Regions from separate parts of the Halomonas sp. DP4Y7-1 genome, predicted to be linked through region 2. Evidence: riboswitches for the same ligand, from Rfam matches in the RefSeq annotation. Region 2 holds a riboswitch; each other region holds the start of a gene.
What was found. A riboswitch is a leader RNA that binds a small molecule or an ion and turns the genes downstream of it on or off. The one in region 2 is predicted to bind thiamine pyrophosphate.
Positions count from the first base shown of each region.

Region 1 (5,256 bases), 130 kb from region 2:
CTTGCTCACACTGCTGCTAGGCACGACAGCCTCTATAGACATCCGCCATAACAGCGGGGGAGCTCGCCCCGCCGTTATGGTTTCGGTTCAGTGGCGTCGGTTTGATTGCCTTAGGGAAACACTGCATAAATTACTGCGCTCGATATCTCGGCTGCTGGCGGTGCTCAAGATCCTCATTTAACCGCATGTAAACTCCGGTCTTTCCGCTCCGGCAGCTACCGACCTGTCATCGCTCGAAACATTTATTCAGCGTTTCCTTAGTTCTGGAAGCGTCTCACCAGGCCGCTCATTCGGTCAAAGTCGTAGCTCTCCCGAGATGGCATCAGCTTCATCAGGACGAGAGATACCAGCACCGGAACAAAGGCAGCCAGCAGGAAGGATTCCAGTAGCGTCGCGGTGCCACCGTTAGGCGAGGGGAACATCCACAGCCCGGCCAGCAGACCTGCTGCGGTACTGATCACTGCATTGCGACCGTGATAGCGGCGGTTGAACAGGCCGAAAAACACCGGAAAGGCTGCGGCAGAGCACAGCAGGTCTGCCAGCAGGAACAGGTAGAGGACGCTGTAGCCCTGCGCAGCGACCCACGTCACTGGTATTGCAGCGACGACGATGAGCCAGCGTGCCATTCTCATCAAGGCCGCCTCACTGGCCTGGGGCAGCAGCCTGTGCATGTCGACGGCGATAATGCTGGAGGTGGCATTGATCGTTGTGTCGGCGCTACTCATTACCAGCGCAAGGCCAAGGGGAATCAGGGCCAAGGCAAACCACAGCGGCACGTCGGACAACAATACGCTGAACAGAGCGACGGAGCCGTCTCCCTCAAGTCCCAGGCCGATGAACGCCAGGCCGAACAGACCCATGAGTACGATGACCGGGAAGTTGAAGAGTCCCGCGATCCAGAAGCCACGCCTGAGCACGCGAGTATCCCGGGCCGCATAGATCCTCTGCCAGGTTCCTTGGTAGAACAGACCCGTCAGCATCACCGCGAGAAAGAAGGTCAGGCCAGCGCGCAGGCCGCCAGCATCGGTGATATCCAGCAGTTGCGGAGCACGCTCGCGTAGCCCCTCGAGCGTCGGAGCAACGCCACCCGCCGCCTGCCAGCCAAACATGAGCAAGAGAGCCAGCAGTGGCAGGATCACCAGCATCTGCACCTTGTCAGTGAAGATGGTGGTACGCAGACCGCCGTAAAAGGTGTAGAGCAGGGTGGCGATCATCACCACGCTGGCGGTTAGCCAGAGGGGGATGGGGGCCAGCAGGGTCACCATGTGGGCAATGGCGGTCAGCCCTGCAGCCAGAGAGATAAACAGGTAGAACAGCATAATCGCCAGGGTGAAGGCATACATCGTGCGGCCGTAGCGGTGGATCACGAACTCGGTCAGGCCGTGGCCTTCGGGAATCAGCTCCCGCATGCGTCGACCAAGAGGAATCATCACCAGGCGAGGCACCATGGAGCCGAGCGCGTAGCCAATGACCGCCGCGATACCGCCCCAGGTGGCAGCCTGGGCCGGTCCAAACAGGATCCAGGTGCCCAGTGTGGTGGCAATCAACGTCAGCACCGTGGCACGAGTGTTCTGGCTGTTACGTGCGGAGATGTAGTCATCTAGGCCGCCCCGACGGCGTCGGGCGTAGAGCAGGCCTGGAATGGCAAAGATGGCAGCGCACAGCAGCAGCCACAGCGCCGTCCAGAGAGGGTCGAGCATCATCGAGAGAAACCTCTTTCTTATCGTTGTCCGCAGGGACCAGTGGACATCGGGACGGACGGCGGGCAGGAAGAAAGAGGGAGAGCGGCAACCATCCTTCCCTTCGCCGGCATGACCCGGATCAGGTTCAAAGGGTTACCGCGCAATGCGGAATCTCAGCCCCGTACTATGGCCTTGGTGCGATACAGCGCTGTCGCGGCGCTGTCACGACCTGTATGGCCAGTAGGGCTCCCCTAGGAAGAGGTCCAGACTAGGGCCGGCTAGTGGGGCTGTCAATTGCAGAAAGGTAGGGCGCTCGTTGCGGAAGCATCGCGCCGCTAACGCCCCTCGAGTGACATTGCTTGGCAGGCCCGATCCAGCCAGTGGGTCGTCTCCGAGAGCCTGGGGTGGGGGTTGTTGTTGCAGTCGAAGCAACCCGAGCTCTTCGCCACCTCTGCCAGCGACGTATCAGAGGTAGCGTTCAGCACGAGGGTGCGCCGATGCCCTCCGCCGCCGGCAAGAAAGTGGGCAGCTTCAGCGTGCTGGACTTCCATGGGAAAGGACAGGTCTGACATGGGAAAGGACTGGTCTGACGTGGGAGTGTCTGGTGAGACAGTGTCTTCGGCAAGCGCAGTGCCTGGCTGGCCTCTGCACCAGATGACTTCAAATCCCCTCTGATGGGCATGCAGGCCAATGCGATGCACGTCCCTGATCGGCCCAGCCATTACCAGGCGCAGCGCAGGTTGGATCAGCAGCGCAAGCAGCTGATCGCATTGCTGTACCAGTGGCTCATGTTGCTCGACGCGCCTCAGTCGGGCGGGGGAGCCATTCAAGTTGATAAGGCGAACCAGCGAAGGTTGTCCGAGCAGCGTCGCGTGCAGGACTTCCAGATGGGTCTGTGTCGGGCTGTCCGGCAGCAGTAGTTCCGCGACGTGGTCGCGACCCTGGCTGACATGGACTGTCGTCAGGGGGGAGTGATGGACGTCGGCGTGCTGGCGCAGGTCCTTAAACGGATGCGGTAGTCGGTAGGCGTTGCCGTCCTCGTCAATCGGCTCCGCTTGAGTGGTCTGCATACGGTAATCCACAAGACCGTAAGCGCTGCCCAGTTGAGTCTCCAGCCAGGCGGCACGTCCTTGGTACGTGAGCGAGAGAGCTCGCTCGATCGCCATCAAGTTTTGGTAATACATGGCATTCGCCTCTTGAGCACCGTGAGCGAACGTACTGTCCACGCAGCGTGGAAAATTCTGATGCATTCAACCATACAAACAGCCAAATTCATGAGCAGGCCAGAAGGATGCTTGTGCGTCCTATCACGTCAGGGGAACGACCAGGAGAGCCAGCATGGACCAGTATGCCTGGGTGCGAGAAGCATTGACGCTTGCCGGGACGGTACTCGTCAGGGTGTCGCCAGCGGCGGTGGTGCTAGACGTGGCCGGCGATTGTGCGTCGGTGTTGGGAGGATCTCGCGATGAGGTTGTCGGACGTTCGTTGTCGGAGCTGCAGGGGCACTCCGCCAGGCTTGCAGAAGCCATGGCGGGTGCGGGCAGGCAGTGGGACGAGCAGGGAAGGGGGCAAAGCCGTAGCTCGGCTTACGTGATGCTGCCTGATGGCAGCATGGTGCTGCGTCTGCCGATGCAGCAACGACCTGATCATGGTGTGGTGGCTCGGCTAGCGGATCATCTTCCTGTCATGGTGGCCTACGTGGATCGAGACCTGTGCTTTCGCTTCAACAATCAGGCATATCAGGACTTCATTGGCCTTACGTCGTCTGAATTGGCAGGTCAGCCGGTGGCATCGGTTCTCGACGCCTCCTCCTATGCGAAGATTCAGCCGCGCTTCGCGCGTGCCCTGGCGGGGGTAGAGGTCAGCTACGAGGATGCACTGGTGCTGCAGGACGGCAGGAGAGCATTTTTCAAGGTGAACTACTTGCCGGATATCGTGGATGACGGTGTCGCGGGCTTCTACGCCATCATTCAGGACGTCTCTGAATACCGGTCGATGATCCAGCTGCTACGGGATGTGCACACCGGCGTTAACCGCACGGATATCGAGACGTCCGAGATTGTCGATATGCTGCTGCGAGATGCGCTTGTTTACCTGGGCCTGGACATCGCGTTGGTCAGCGAGGTGGTGGGTGAGCAGTACAGCGTGCGCTGGGCGGCCAGTGATGAGGCGCCGGTAGGTCCTGGGGATACCTTTCCTCTGGGAGATACGTATTGCCGTCTTACCCTTGATGCGTGTGACGTCTTTGCTACCCATCATGCCAGGTGTGATGAGCGTGTTAGCGGGCACCCCTGTTACCAGGCGTTTCAGTTGGAAACCTATATTGGTGCGCCCATTTGGATAGAGGGCTCCGTCTGGGGAACGCTTAATTTTTCCAGCGCTAGACCTCGTCGCCAGCCCTTTTCAGAGGTTGATATTGAGCTGGTGCGTCTGCTGACCGGTGCAGTAGAGCGAGTGATTACCAACGAACTGGACGTAGCGCGAATCAAGAGGGAGCGCGACGAGCTGGAAGATCAGGCATTGCGTGACCCGCTCACGGGCTTGCCCAATCGGGCGCAGCTCGATCGCTATGTCGACGAACTTATAGAGGAGTGCACTTCACGGGGGACGGGCTTTGCCCTGGCCGTGCTGGACATCGACTTCTTCAAGCAAGTGAATGACCACTATGGGCATGTGGTAGGAGACCAGGTCTTGGTGTGGCTCGGTCAGGCCGTTGAGCAGTGTCTGCGTGATGGTGACCTGGTGGCCCGTACCGGAGGCGAGGAGTTCGTTATCGTCATGCGTCATGCCGCATTGGAGGAGGCCATGAGCGCGGCGCAGCGTGTATGTCAGGCCATCAGCCAGAGCCAGATCGAACTTGCAGATGGTCAGCAGTTGAACATCACCATCAGCATGGGCGTCGGTGCGTACACCAAGGGGGAGACGTTTACGTCGCTATTTGAGCGCGTGGATCAAGAGCTGTACGCCGCAAAACACGCCGGACGCAACCGGGTATGTGGCAAGCGTCATATGGCCTAAACAGAGGCTGGTCTTTTGCTGGTTTTTTTGATGGTCTTCGCTTTCGGCGCGCTAGCGCTCGTTCCCTGTAAGGTGTCTTGTCAGGTCTCTTGCCAGGTCTCTTGCCAGGTGTAGTGGCGTGAAGGCCTTGGCGATGCCAGGGCCTTTTGCGTGCTGATGCCTTGCCACGGTGCATGGATGTGGCAATGACGGCGACTAAAGGTGGGTCCCCGCGAACGTTATGGCGAGGACATAACAGAGCCGTCATGCGCTGATGAGTTTTTTTGATTCAGACTATTGCCAAGCTGCCTCGAGATCCGTAAAGTACGCATCCGCTGCCGGCGACGAGCAAACGTCACAGGCGGTAAAGAGTGGTAAGAGTAGTTGATTTGAAAAGGCTTTTTGAAGCTTCTCGGAAAAATCACTGCTTGACGAGCAACGAGAAATCGGTAAAATGCTCGCCACTTGATCGGAGTCGCCGGCGGGGCATCAAAGGATGCGCTGAGGCACGCTTCGCTCTCTTTTGAAGTCTGCGAGCATCGCTTGCAGGACGTAAAAGAAAGCGCTTGACGAAACG
Region 1 covers NZ_JAHVKS010000001.1:873,547-878,802, forward strand. Annotated here, with positions in the region: gene KUV72_RS03580 (sodium:solute symporter family protein) at 258-1,703, opposite strand; TPP riboswitch at 1,782-1,945, opposite strand; gene KUV72_RS03585 (hypothetical protein) at 2,018-2,866, opposite strand; gene KUV72_RS03590 (diguanylate cyclase) at 3,021-4,700, shown strand.
Region 1: linked by a shared signal. The riboswitch ahead of KUV72_RS03580 (sodium:solute symporter family protein) and the one ahead of tenA (thiaminase II) in region 2 are both predicted to bind thiamine pyrophosphate.

Region 2 (9,119 bases):
GCCCGGATGGCCGAAGGCGGTGCGGATGGCGCCAAGGTCCCCATGTTCCCGAGCTTTCTGATTGCGTTTGTGGTGCTGGTACTGATCAATAGTCTCGGCGTGATACCCCCGGTGATGGTGGAGGGTATGACGGACCTGTCGCGCTGGTGCCTGGTGACGGCGATCGCCGCGCTGGGGATCAAGACGTCGTTCCAGAAGCTGGCCGTGGTGGGGTGGAAACCGGTCATTCTGATGATTGCCGAGACGCTGTTCCTGCTTGGCCTGGTGCTGGTGTGCCTGTACACCGGTATCGCCGAGTGGTGACCGTGGAGGCAGGCGTGGCAGACAACCTAGCCCCGGCAACGCCGGGGCTAGGTTGTATCAGCGCCGAGATGCGGCGATCAGGACGCCAGTGGCGGCATTGGCGTGACGGGAAACGTCGGCGGGCCGCTATTGCCCAGCCTGTATCGCCGTCAGCGCAATGGTGTAGACGATGTCTTCGACCAGGGCGCCCCGTGACAGATCGTTTACCGGCTTGTTGAGGCCCTGCAGCATGGGGCCGATGCTGACCACCCGGGCACTGCGCTGGACCGCCTTGTAGGTGGTGTTGCCGGTATTGAGGTCAGGGAAGACAAACACCGTAGCGCGCCCTGCCACCGGCGAATCCGGTGCCTTTTGCCGGGCCACGCTGGCGATCGCCGCAGCGTCATATTGCAGAGGACCATCGATGGGCAGGTGCGGGGCTTTCTGGCGGGCGATGCGGGTGGCTTCTCGGACCTTGTCAACGTCAGCACCGGTGCCTGACTCGCCGGTGGAATAGCTGATCATGGCGACCCTGGGCTCGATGCCGAAGGCCTCGGCGCTGGCCGCACTCTGCAAGGCAATCTCGGCCAGCGCGTCGGCGTCCGGGTCAGGATTGACCGCGCAGTCGCCGTAGACCACCACCTGATCGGGCAGCAGCATAAAGAAAACCGACGACACTTGAGCATATCCGGGGGCGGTCTTGATCAGCTGAAAGGCCGGTCGAACGGTGTTGGCGGTGGTGTGTATCGCCCCTGATACCAACCCGTCGACCTCTCCTTCCGCCAACATCATGGTGCCCAGAACCACGCTGTCGTGAAGCTGGGCCTCGGCGGTCAAGGGGGTCAGCTTGCCCTTGCGCCGTTCCACCATGGGGGCGATGAAGCGGCAACGTTCGCTGTCGGGGTCGAGAATCTGCAGATCATCGGGCAATTCAAGGCCGCGGGCCTTTGCCACTTCCACAATGGCCTGGCGCTTACCCAGCAAGACGCAGTTGGCGATGCCGCGGCGTTGGCACAAGATGGCTGCTTCCAGGGTGCGTGGCTCCTCCCCCTCGGGCAACACGATGCGCTGGCGTTTTTGCTGGGCCATGCTGACCAATTGATGGCGAAAGGCCGCGGGAGACAGTCGGCGCTGGGTCTCGTCGTCCATCAATGTCAGCAGCCATTCTCGATCGAGGTGATCCGCCACAAAGGCGCTGATGGCCTCCGCCCGCTCCTGGTCATCCACCGGAATCCCACCAGGGATGTCGGTCAGTTTGGCCACCGTGGTGAAGCTGTCGGTATCGACGGACAGGACAGGCAGGCCGGAGGATAGCGCTGGCTGGCAGACGTCGATCAGCTGCTTGCTGGGGGTTTCGCCGTGGGTGAGCAGGAGGCCCGCCAGGGGCACCCCGTTCATGGTGGCGAGGGCAGCAGCCAGCAGGGTGTCGTCGCGATCACCAGGCGACACGATGAGCTCGCCCGGGCGCAATGCATACAGCAGATGCTCGGCGCTGCGGGCACCCAGGGTGGTATGGGCGACGCGACGTCTATCAGCATCACCGTGATGCAGGATCCTGGCGCCGAGGGCGCGGGCCACATCCAGGGTCCGCGGCGCGGTCAGCGCGGCGCGATAGGGTACCGCGGCCACTACCGGCAGGCTCTGCTCGGATGCCGTTGCCAGTTGGTCCTGCCAGTGCTGGCGGTGGACGCTGGCTTCACGATCACTGACGGAGGCCAGGGTCTGATCGCTGGCCGAGTCATCGCCGTCACCGGGCAGGCGCATCAGAATGGTGCCGAGGGTGCGCCTGGAACCTACCGCGTCGATGCTCTGGCGATGGAAGGCCAGGCTCTTGGCCAGCTCCTTAAGGTCGCTCGTCTGGCCATCGGCGACCAGAATCACCTGGGCGTCCAGGGCGCTGGCAAGACGTACATTGAGATCCAGGGCGTAGGCGTTCTTGCGCAGGGGGCGAATGCCTTCCACGACGATAAAGGCCGGCCGCTTGCCGGTCGCCGGTTTGGCGACCCGTGAGTGGCGTTCGACGGCAAGCTCAAGCAGACCGTCGCTGTCATTTCTGCCCAGGTAGTGCTCCACGTCTTCCCGGGGCACTGGACGAGGCGAGCCGATGCCCAGGGTGCTGGCGACCAGCGAGCGAGCCCTTTCGGCGCTGTTGCTATCGTCATCGATGCCCTCTGCCTGGCTGAATGGCTGCAGGAAGCCTGCCTCCAGGCCCAGGGTATCCAGCGCGCGCAGCATTCCCAGCGCCGCAGAGGTCAGGGCGACCCCCTCATCCACCGGGATCAACAGCAGGGTACGGGGTTGCAGGCTCATACGGCTTCCTCGGACCTGTCGGCCAGTGCCAGACGGGTGATCAGTGCTCGGGTCTGGCTGGCGATATAGCCTTCTTCATCGGTGGGAATGACGCGGATTTCCGGCGAACCGGACTCGCTGGCGTCATGGATGGCACCTTCGCTGCCGCGCGCAAGAGCGCTGTTGGCTGCGCTATCAAGATGCACGCCCAGCGCCTTTAGGTGGCCCAGCGTGCGGGCCCGAATCAGCGACGAGTTTTCTCCTATGCCGCCAGTGAAGGCGATGCCATCAACCCGAGGAAGCGCGCAGGCGAGACCGGCCAGGGACTTGGCCAGGCGATAGCAGAACACTTCGATGGCCAGGGTCGCGCCAGGGTGTCCTGCGCCTGCGGCCTGCTCCAGCTCGCGCATGTCATTGGTCAGCCCAGATACGCCGAGAAGGCCGCTCTTCTGGTTGAGCAGCAGGTCAATCGATTCCAGTGACATCCCCAGCTGGCGGGCCAGATGGAGGTGCAGGCCCGGGTCGACGTCGCCACTGCGTGTGCCCATCACCAGCCCCTCCAGGGGCGTCATGCCCATGCTGGTATCCTGGCTTTCGCCTTCCCAGACTGCGGTTGCGGAGCAGCCATTGCCGAGATGGGCGATCAGCCAACCTCCGTGTCCCCGCTCGCTGACCTCGGCCAGGCGCTCGCTGACGTAGGCGTGACTGGAGCCGTGGAAGCCGTAGCGCCGGATGCCATGGCGCTGATACAGGTCTTCGGGAATCGCATAGCGGTAGGCGTGGGCCGGCAGGGTCTGGTGGAAGGCGGTATCGAATACCGCCACCTGGGGCAGGTGCTCGAACAGTCGTCGGGTGGCGGTGATGCCATCCAGGTTGGCCGGGTTATGCAAGGGTGCCAGGCTGACGGTCTGGCGAATGGTGCGGACTACCGTGTCGTCCAGCAGCGTGGCGCAGGTGAAGCGCTCGCCGCCGTGGACCACCCGGTGCCCGATGCCGACGGGACGTTGATCACCCAGGTGGTCGAGGATGGTCTTGAGCGCCAGGGCGTGGGTGGCTCGAGGTAGCGAAATGTCACGCCGGTTGCCGTGCTCTTCTTCCAGCTTCAGGCAGGCATCGTGGCTGCCCAGGCGCTCAGCAATGCCTGATATCCGAGGTGCGCCAGGGGTCTGATCGACCAGCGCAAACTTGATCGAGGAGGAGCCGCAGTTGATCACCAGTATCGGGGCTTTCATGCCATCTCCAGAGAAAGACGCCTTGTTAGGGCGTGTAAACGGGGGGATGGCGGCGAATCTAGCACCGAGCCTGGCGTCAAATAATTGTCCTGGGGAGGTAGGGAGAGTCAGTTGCTGGGGGAACAGCACAGCTTGTGACGACCATCAAGCGATAGGGCAAAGAGGTTAGACTTTGGTAGTAATTTGTGCGGTGCAGCGTGAAGGCTGCCGGCGGCCCTGAACCACCGCCGCAGCAGTGGCTTTACGGCAGCCACCTCCCCGCCCGCGGGGCCGTGGGCGGGAAGGTGGCCGTGATGGGCTTGCGTCAGACTTCCTTGTACAGGGCACCGCCTTGCTGGCGGAAGGCTTGTGCCTGCGCCTCCATGCCCGCCATGACCGCCTCGCTGTCGCCGTCCAGGCCGTTGTCGCGGGCATAGTCGCGGACTTCCTGGCTGATCTTCATGGAGCAGAACTTGGGTCCGCACATGGAGCAGAAGTGGGCCACTTTGGCCGCGTCCTTGGGCAGCGTCTCGTCGTGGTAGGCGCGGGCCGTGTCCGGGTCCAGGCCCAGGTTGAACTGGTCCTCCCAGCGGAACTCGAAGCGTGCCTTGGACAGCGCATTGTCCCGGCGCTGAGCGCCGGGGTGCCCCTTGGCCAGATCCGCCGCGTGGGCGGCGATCTTGTACGTGATGATCCCGGTCTTGACGTCGTCCTTGTCGGGCAGGCCCAGGTGCTCCTTGGGGGTGACGTAGCAGAGCATGGCGCAGCCGTACCAGCCGATCATCGCCGCGCCGATGCCTGAGGTGATGTGGTCATAGCCGGGAGCGATATCGGTGACCAGCGGGCCCAGGGTATAGAAGGGCGCCTCGTCGCAGTACTCGAGCTGCTTGTCCATGTTCTCCTTGATCAGGTGCATGGGCACGTGGCCGGGCCCTTCTATCATCACCTGCACGTCGTGCTTCCAGGCAATGTGGGTCAGCTCGCCCAGGGTCTTGAGTTCGGCCATCTGAGCTTCGTCATTGGCATCTGCCACGGATCCCGGGCGCAGCCCATCGCCCAGCGAGAAGGCCACGTCATACTGCTTGCAGATCTCGCAGATCTCCTCGAAGTGGGTGTAGAGGAAGCTTTCCTGGTGGTGATAGAGGCACCACTTGGCCATGATCGAGCCTCCCCGCGAGACGATGCCGGTGACTCGGCCAGCGGTCAGCGGCACATAGCGAAGAAGCACACCGGCGTGGATGGTGAAATAGTCCACCCCCTGTTCCGCCTGCTCGATCAAGGTGTCGCGAAAGATCTCCCAGGTCAGGTCCTCGGCCACGCCCTTGACCTTTTCCAGCGCCTGATAGAGTGGCACGGTACCGATCGGCACCGGTGAGTTGCGGATGATCCACTCACGGGTTTCATGGATGTTCTGTCCAGTGGACAGGTCCATGATCGTATCCGCCCCCCAGCGAATCCCCCAGGTCATCTTGTCCACTTCCTCTTCGATGGAGGACGTCACCGCAGAGTTGCCTAGGTTGCCGTTGATCTTCACCAGAAAGTTACGCCCGATGATCATCGGCTCGGCTTCGGGATGATTGATGTTGGCCGGGATGATGGCGCGTCCGGCGGCCACTTCCTGGCGCACGAACTCGGGGGTGATCTCATCCGGCAAACGGGCTCCGAACGACTGGCCGGGGTGCTGGTGGCCAAGTATCGCTTCGACCTCGTCACTGCCACGATAAGGGTCCTGAAGGGCCTGTCGACGTTGATTCTCGCGAAGTGCAATGAACTCCATTTCCGGTGTGATGATGCCGCGCCGCGCGTAATGCAATTGGGTGACGTTGCCCGGGCGGCCATCGGCGGTCCTGGTGGCGCGGCGTGGTGTGCGCGTCAGCTCGAAGCGCAGGGGGGCCAGCAGCGGGTCATTGGCACGCCGGCGGCCGTACTCGGAGGTGGGACCGTCGAGCCACTCGGTATCGTTGCGCTCCTCAATCCAGGGCCTACGCAACTCGGCTAGTCCCTTGCGCAGGTCGACCTGTACCGCCGGGTCGGTATAGGGGCCTGAGGTGTCGTACACCAGTAGCGGTGGATTGGCTTCGTCGGCGCCTGAGGTGCGCGTCGGCGACAGGGTGATTTCGCGAAATGGCACCCGCAGGTCGGGCCGGGAGCCCTCTACATAGACCTTGCGAGAGCCTGGCAGGGGAGTGACGGCGGCCTGGTCGACCCTGGCCGTCTCGGCCAGGAAGTGGGCGTCATGGCGGGATCTCGGATGAGACGAGGGGTGGTCGAGTGACATAGGTGGTTTCCTCTCACGGCGGTGCAGGGCAAGTGGCGTCGCCCTGATGGTGGTAATGGCACGTCGCGAGGGAGAAGGGGGGGGCGTCGAGGCCGTGGCCGTGAGCGCTTGATCCCTACGCTGGTCCTCGCCTCGATGCCGTAACATCGGGGGTATCCCCAGATCAGGTTCAACGGGTCTCATGCGCTGCATGATCTCAGCCGCTGGCTGCGGCACCCCGTCAAGCGTTGCTATTGTCAGCTTGTCTGTGTTGTCGAGCGCGATCACCCAGGTCGATCGCCCAGTTCGATCGCCTAAAGGCGTCGCCAAGGTCAGTCGCTCAGGTCCAGTCCCATCTGCCAGAAGTCAGTCTCGAGACGGGTCGCGTCGCTAAAGATGCGCGCCAGCCGGTCGAAACGAGCGCTCGATACCTGGCTGAGCTGGTCGTCGAGCCAGTGCCTTTCGCGCACGGCCGAGGCCTGAAAGTCAGGGCTTGCGTACATGGTGATCCAGGCATCGTAGGGATTGTCGCCACCACGCAGCGTCTCGGGATGATCCGCCAGCCAGCGGCCGATGTCGGCGTAGCCGACCATGCAGGGCGCCAGGGCGACGTGCAGGTCCAGCAGATCACCACGACTGCCGGTGTCGAGGACGTAGCGGGTATAGGCCAGGGTGGCACGTGCCTCCGGTAGACGGCTGAGCTCGCTGTCGTCAATGCCCCATTCTCGGCAGTAGGCAAGATGCAGGCCCAGTTCGACCTCGAGGATCGTCTGCATCCCCTTGAAGGCCCCCTGCAAGCTCTCCAGGTCCTGGCTCTTGTAGGCAGCAAGGGCGTAGGCGCGTGAAAACTGCAGGAGAAACAGGTAGTCCTGCTTCAGATAGTGGCGAAAGCTGGCGTCATTCAGGTCGCCGCGCCCAAGTGCACGAACGAAGTCGTGCTCGGTATAGCGCCGCCAGTCGTCGCGGCAGGCAGCGATCAGATCGTTGAAGCAATAGCCCATGATAGCTCCGGCATAGTGGATCCGGTGGGCGGGGCAGAGAAGGACGGCGGGGAGGAAGGGCAGGCCCCCGCAGGGAAGGCGTGCCACCGCCTGATTCCCTACGCCGGTTCAAGGTGTGAGTCCACACCGCACCCGGATCAGGTTCCACGGGATCGGTGCTGTCGGGCCGCTACACCACGCTGGCCCTGCACCATCTCAGCCGGATTGACCGGCACCCCGTCAAGCGAGTCGACCGCAGTCTAGCACGCCCTTGCGGCTTTGCCAGACACCACTTTCGGATAGCATCGGAAGGGGGCGTCAAGGGAGGTTGTCGAGAGAGACTACCTAATGATGACGCCGCGGCCATGAGGGTCACGGCCGCGGCGTCCTGCACCGACGCTGATGATGGCTTATGATGGATCAGCGACGATCTGGCGTGGGGGTGTCGATCGGGTGGCCAGGGTCGCTGTGCACCTCAGCCGATTGATGGGGGCGTCGGAAGGACTGCACAGGCATGTCTCGGGGACGCTCGCTGGGGGGAGCGGCCGGCGCGCCCGATGAGGGTAGCTGACTCTCGATGTGTAGATCGGCGACGACCCTGGGGGGGCGTGTCTCACTGGGTACCAGCAGAAGCCCGGCGCGGGCCAGGCGGCGGCCGATGGTCAGGCTGGAGCTCCAGCGCACCAGCGGAGCCGCCAGCACCAGGCCGAGCCAGACGGGCGTCAGCCAGAGAAAGAAGCTCGGAGTGTAGGCCCAGGTGACGAGAGCCCACACCGCACCAATCAGCGACCACAGCCAGGTATGGCGGAAGGCTTCCCGCCAGGGCAGTGCCCGCCCCTCTCGGGATTGCGGGTCCCAGGCAACGGTACGACCGGTCAGCACCTGGATCACGAAACGGCTGTGGAAGACCATCATCAGCGGTGCGATCAGCATGGCGAACAGGGTCTCCACCAGCATGCTCAAGACCAGTTTTGGGCGTCCCCCGTAGCCCTCTGGATCCCGCATGAGACCGAGTATCAGTCCCAGCACCTTGGGCATCAGCAGCATGCCCAAGGTGCCGATCAACAAGGGAATGATCAGGTTGGGCGGAGCGATGGGCCAGTCAGGGAACAACTGCGAGCTGGCGGTGAAGAAGTTCGTGGGAACGAGCGCCCTGATCAGCGCATCGATGGTACTGATGACCAGGATCGCCAGCCACACCAGCGACGACAGGTAGGCCAGCGCGCCGAAGAAGAAGTGCAGACGGCTCAGCACATGCAGGCCATGGCCATTCAGCAGGCGCAGATGCTGCAGGTTGCCCTGTACCCAACGTCGATCACGCTTGGCATAGTCGAGAATGTGGCTGGGCATTTCCTCATAGCTGCCGCCCAGGTCGGTGCGCATGCGCACCTGCCAGCCGGCCCGGCGCAACAGCGCTGCCTCGACAAAGTCATGACTGAGGATATCGCCACCCAGGGGCGGCTTGCCAGGGAGCTCGGGAAGGCCACAGGCGTCGGTGAACGCGTCCACCCGAATGATGGCATTGTGGCCAAAATAGTTGGCTGCGGTGGCGTGCCAGAAGCTCAGCCCTGCCGCCAGCATGGGCGAGTAGAGCGCGGCAGCGAATTGATTGCAGCGCCCGAACAGACTTTGCTGGCGCACGGGAATGGGCACCGTCTGAAGGAGCCCCAGCCGAGGATTGGCCATCATCTCGTCGATGAGCTCGACCACCGTGGTCCCGCTCATCAGACTGTCGGCGTCGACCACCAGCATATAGTCGTAGTGGCTGCCCCAGCGGGTGCAGAAGTCGCCCAAGTTGCCTGCCTTGCGCCCTGCGTTGCTGTCCCGGTGGCGATAGTGCAGCCGGCAGTGGCCCTCGAGTCGCTGCTGCAGCGCTGCCATGGCGGCCTTTTCTTCCGCCACGACGGCGTCGTCGGTGCTATCGCTGAGCACGAAGGCCTCGACGTCGATGCCCTCCGGCAGCTCGCCAAGGTCCATGCAGGTTGTCTCGAGCCCAGCCGCGACCCGGGCCACGTCCTCGTTGTGGATCGGCATGACCAAGGCGGTGCGAGAGCGAGAGCCGGCGGGCCTCATCGGTCCGGCGCCACGCCGCTTGAGGCT
Region 2 covers NZ_JAHVKS010000001.1:743,434-752,552, forward strand. Annotated here, with positions in the region: gene KUV72_RS03005 (YeiH family protein) at 1-303, shown strand, start outside; gene pta (phosphate acetyltransferase) at 430-2,592, opposite strand; gene KUV72_RS03015 (acetate/propionate family kinase) at 2,589-3,803, opposite strand; gene thiC (phosphomethylpyrimidine synthase ThiC) at 4,108-6,060, opposite strand; TPP riboswitch at 6,156-6,290, opposite strand; gene tenA (thiaminase II) at 6,372-7,040, opposite strand; TPP riboswitch at 7,118-7,269, opposite strand; gene mdoH (glucans biosynthesis glucosyltransferase MdoH) at 7,440-9,119, opposite strand, start outside.

Region 3 (5,475 bases), 120 kb from region 2:
GGCCAGTAACAGCTCGATACTGAGCACGCGAAGAGCGCCTTCCAGCGCCTGGTCGAGCTTGAGCGCAGCGCTGTCGCCGAAACTGAGGTGATCTTCCTGCAGACCAGAGGTGAGATAGTTATCGACCGATGCGGGCAGAGCCAGTCGCTTGACCTCTGCCGCCAGCGACGCTGCCGTGTACTGGGCAATCATCAGTCCGGACTTCACTCCGCTGTCGCGGGTGAGAAAGGCGGGAAGCTCGCTGGCCTGGGGAGTGACCAGGCGATAGCTTCGACGCTCCGAGATAGATGCCCACTCACACACCGCCATGGCGAGGCTGTCACAGGCCAGGGCGACCGGCGCCCCATGAGGATTGGCCTGTGACACGATCCTGGCATGTGGGCCTTCGCCGATCACCAGAGGATTGTCGGTAGCTGCGCTGATCTCTCCGTCGACCAGGCGTATCGCGTGCTCAAGCTGTTCCCGGCAACTGCCATGGACCTGGGGCATGGCCCGCAGGCTGAGCGCATCCTGCAGGTGGTGGCCCTGACACTGCTGCAGGTGCTGGCTGTCGGCTAGCAGTCGCCGCAAGTTGGCGCCACTGCGCACCACGCCAGGCTGACCCTTCAGCGCCAGCACCTCAGGCGTGAAGGCAGCCTGCTGGCCTGACAGCGCCTCGAAACTGACAGCGCCGATGGCGTCGGCCCAGTCGGCCAGCACATGGGCATCGTCCAGGGCGATACAGGCAAGCCCTGTCATGGCGGCGGTGCCATTGACCAGACTGAGCCCATCCTTGGGACCCAGCACGACGGGCGTCAGCGCATGCTGAGCGAGTACGTCGCTGGCGGGGCGTCGTTCACCGGCATGGTCGACTTCACCGACGCCCAGCAAGGCCAGACCAATATGGGCCATGTGTGTGAGGTAGCCAACAGACCCCCGGCCTGGCACCACCGGGGTGATGCCCATATTAAGAAATGCCAGCAGTCCCTGGACGATGCCCGGGCTGATGCCCGAATGCCCATGGCTCCAGTTGATGACCGCGCAGCACATGATGGCACGGACCTGTTCGACCCGCAGGGGGGCTCCGACTCCGCAGGCATGGCTCATCAGGGTATTGCGCGACAGGTCACTTAGCTGCTGGCGATCCAGCACCACGTCACACAGCGCTCCCAGGCCGGTGTTGATGCCATAGTAGGGAGTGCTGGCATCCGCCATCTGCTCGACCACCTGGCGGGCCCGCTCGATGCGTGCCCAGCGACCCTCATCCAGCGTCAGCTCGCTTCCATGGCGTGCGACGGCGATGACCTCCAGCCAGCCGGGGGCTGCATCTGAGATGACGACCTGGTTACTCATTCACGCCTCCCGTCACCGGCTGAGAGACCTCGGCCGGCTGCTCAGCAGCACCCTGGGGTGAGCGAGTCATGAAGGTTCGCACGGCGCTGATCAATATCAGCACGAACAGGAAGACCACGGTAAAGCCTCCCGCTGCGGCAAGATACTTGATGCCATCGACGCCTTGGGCGCCCCCGCCGAAGGCCACCATCACATAGGCGATAGCCGCGATCGACAGGCCCCACAGAATCTTCTGCTGCTTGGGCGACTCCTCTTCTGCGGACATGTTGCTGGTGCAGATGGTCGCGATGGTCGATGACATGGAGTCTGCCGCCGTTGCAAACGAAATGACCAGGGTGAAAATCGCCAGCGGTACCAGCAGGCTGGCCATGGGCAGGTGCTGGAGGAAGCCCCAGAGTCCGGATACGGCGCCGCTGTCATTGATGATGCTAATCAGATCCAGCGTTCCATCCATCTGCCATTTGAGGGCGGACCCACCCCAGATGGCAAACCAGACCAGGCCGAAGACCGAGGGCAGAATCCAGTTGATGATGAGGAACTCCCTGAGCGTTCTGCCGTAGGAGATACGGGCCAGAAACAGTCCCATGAGGGGGGCGTAGGCGATCCAGATCGACCAGTCATACATCGTCCACCAGGTGACCAGCGCTTCGCCACCAGACTCCTTGGTATCGAAAGCCCAAAGGAAGAAGTTGTCTGCCCAGTAGCCGAGGCTTGTCACCGACAGGCTCAGAATATAGTTGAGGGGCCCGACAATGATCAGAATCGCGACGAAGGCATAGAAGATATAGGCGTTGATCGATGACAGCACGCGGATGCCGCGTTTCAATCCCGAGACAGCGGAGGTGATGAAGATCGCCGAGATGGCAATCGTCAGCACCAGCCAGGTCATGGCGTTGGATTCGATGCCGTACTGTGCCTCGATGCCTGAGCTGATCAATGCCAGACCTGCGCCAAGAGAAGAGGCCAGGCCGAGCGCGATGGCCAGAACGGAAATGATATCGATCAGGGACCTTACCCAGATCTTGCTGCCGTGCCTGCCCAGTACGGGGCTGACGGTTGAGGAGATCGAGAAGCGTTCTCTGCGGTTAAAGTGCATGTAGCCGATCATCAGCCCCACGATGGAATAAAGTGCGTAGGGAATGAATGACCAGTTGTGGAAGCTTCTTGCCAGGGCAAAGATGGCGGCCTCGCCACTGCCGGGAGCGAAGCTCTGGTGACTGATTTCGCCGTAGATGTTGCCTAGATAGATGATCGGTTCATTGACGGAGTAAGTGACGACTCCCGTGGCAATCCCTCCCGTCAGCGCCATGGCGAAGGTGGCAGCGAAGGAAAAGGTAGGCGTTGCATCCTTGCCACCCAGCCGAATATCACCGGCCCGGGAGAAGAAGATGAAGCCCGACACCACCAGGGCCGTTACGGCAATCAGCTGATACAGCCAGCCAAAGTCAGACAGGGAGATGTAGAAGACCCCTTTGGCAACATCGACCAGCATGTCGTTGTTGATGAGGCCAGTGGCCACGGCCACCATGATGATGGAAAAGGTGGGTATGAAGACGGCTTTTCTTAGCGGCCTTCTGCTGGAGGCGGACATATTCTTGTTCTCCACGGGTGATGGCGTTACCAGGTGGCGCAGTGGATCAGCATTGTCGGGTGTTGTCATCGGCCGATCTCACAGATGCGTGTGGCAGGCTTAGGGAAACGCTGCACCGATGCCTGAGCGGAGGTGCTCAGCGCTTCCTTGACGAACCGCTGATGCGGTCCGTCAATCCGTCATAATGTATATACAATAAAAATCGAAAAGGCTAGAGCCGAGTGAGCTGGCGATCACGTCAGCTCCCTTTCATGATGAAAGATAGATCGCTCTTCTATTATTTTATCTTTGATAAACAATGCGTTGAATGTTCTTCTAAGCGTCGATCCGATAATGGGTAGTACCAAAGTAGGGGGTGGTGGCAAGGTAGGGGGAGTGTCAGGACAGAGGGTGAAAAGAAGGCAGAGTAACACGCTGGAGGGCAAGGAAAGCCCGAAGCCATGAAGGTCGAAAGATGTCGCTTAAATGTGTATACATTTGCTTTGTGAAGGGGCCGGGGCGCGATAGGGTTGTCGCGGCGTGTGCCAGGATGGCAAATCAGGGTAGGCCCTTTCACTTGCTTGATACCCGCTGTCTTGTTCCGGGCAAGGTGATGGGCTAAGGTCGAGAGCGCATGACACGGGGTGTCCTGGCTGAGCCAGGGCTGAGAAATACCCGTCGAACCTGATCCAGTTCATACCGGCGAAGGGATGTCAGCGCAGTCGTCTGTCCCTGGCTCGACGTGCGTTCCCCGCCTCGACCAAGGACTCATCGCATGACCCCTCCCGATACCTCTCCTGTTGTCGACCCCATTGCGCCTGATATCTCCGCTCAAATTGTGCTGATTACCGGCGCAGGACGTGGTCTGGGCGCTCACCTGGCACGCGCCTTCCTGCGAGAAGGCGCTCGCGTGGTGGTCAACTACCGCCGCAGCGAAGAAGGCGCCCGGGCGCTGGTCGCTGATTACCCGGAACACGCCTTGGCCGTCGCTGCGGATGTGTGCGATCGGGATGGCGTGGAGGCCATGTTGGCGAGGGCCAGTGAGCGCTTCGGTGGGCCTGTGACTACCGTGGTCAACAATGCGCTGCCGGACTTTGCATTCAATGGGGACGCACGGCCTGGCCCTGACTCGCTGAGCTGGGAGCATCTGGACCATCAACTTCAGGGTGTGGTGCGTGGTGCGCTCAACACGGTGCAGGCAGCGCTTCCCGGCATGCGCGAGGCGGGTGTCGGGCGTGTCATCAATATCGGTACCAACCTGTTCCAGAACCCGGTGGTGCCGTATCACGACTACACCGCGGCCAAGGCGGCGCTGCTGTCGCTGACGCGTACGCTGGCGCAGGATCTCGGCCCAGACAATATCAGCGTCAATATGGTGTCCGGCGGCTTGCTGCGCACGACGGACGCTTCCAGTGCCACACCAGACGCGGTGTTTGACCTCATCGCCGCCAACACACCGCTGCGACGGGTGACCACCCCGCAAGAGTTTGCAGACGCGGTACTGCTGTTGGCTTCCCCGTGGGCCAGGGCCATCACCGGGCAGAATCTGATTGTCGATGGCGGACTGGTGAAAGGCTGATGACCTCTATGCACTTGAATCTCTTCATCCTGGGCTGCGGTCATCACAAGGCGGCCTGGCGACACCCTGATTCCAGCGTCGAGCGATTGGCGGATATCGCCTACTACGAAGAGCTGGCCAAGCTTGCCGAACGCGGTCGCCTGGATGCGGTTTTCTTTGCCGATGGCCATGCCGCGGGCAATGTCGCAGACGGTCCGCTGTGGACCTTGGAGCCGCTGACAATGCTTGCCGCGATGGCGCGTGCCACACAGCATATCGGCCTGATCTCGACCGTCTCCAGTACCTTCTATACGCCCTTTCATGCGGCTCGCATGCTGGCATCGCTGGACCATATCTCGGGCGGACGGCTTGGGTGGAACCTGGTGACGTCAATGTTCGACAGCGAGGCGCGCAATCATGGCCTGGAAGGCATGCCGGGCCACGCGCAGCGCTACGCTAGAGCGGAAGAGTTTGCCAATACCGTGCTGGCGCTGTGGGACTCCTGGAGCGATGGCGCGCTGCTGCGAGATCGCCACGGCGATTATGCGGATGCTGCTCAAGTGCAACCGATTCATCACCGCGGCGAGCATTTTCTGGTCGATGGCCCCTTGACGGTGCCGCGCTCGCCACAGGGCCATCCCGTGCTGTTTCAGGCGGGGGCATCAGAACAGGGGCGAGACCTGGCGGCACGCTATGCCGAAGCCATTTACGCGGTGGCCTATGACCTGCCATCGGCCCAGGCTTACTGCGCTGACCTCAAGGCGAGGGTGAAAGCCGCAGGCCGTCCAGGGGTGGCGATCATGCCGGGGCTTGTGACCTACGTCGGGTCTACCGAGGAAGAGGCCCGACGCAAGCAGCGTGAACTCGACGAGTTGCTGCCGGTAGAGGCCTCGCGGCGACAGTTAAGCCAGTTTATCGGCCAGGACGTCAGTCACTGGGAACTGGATGCGCCCGTGCCCGCGCTGCCGCCGCTGGAGGCTTTTACAGGACCGAAAGGACGCTATGCCACCATCCT
Region 3 covers NZ_JAHVKS010000001.1:867,769-873,243, forward strand. Annotated here, with positions in the region: gene hutH (histidine ammonia-lyase) at 1-1,332, opposite strand, end outside; gene KUV72_RS03565 (BCCT family transporter) at 1,325-2,992, opposite strand; TPP riboswitch at 3,533-3,630, shown strand; gene KUV72_RS03570 (3-oxoacyl-ACP reductase) at 3,678-4,481, shown strand; gene KUV72_RS03575 (LLM class flavin-dependent oxidoreductase) at 4,481-5,475, shown strand, end outside.
Region 3: linked by a shared signal. The riboswitch ahead of KUV72_RS03570 (3-oxoacyl-ACP reductase) and the one ahead of tenA (thiaminase II) in region 2 are both predicted to bind thiamine pyrophosphate.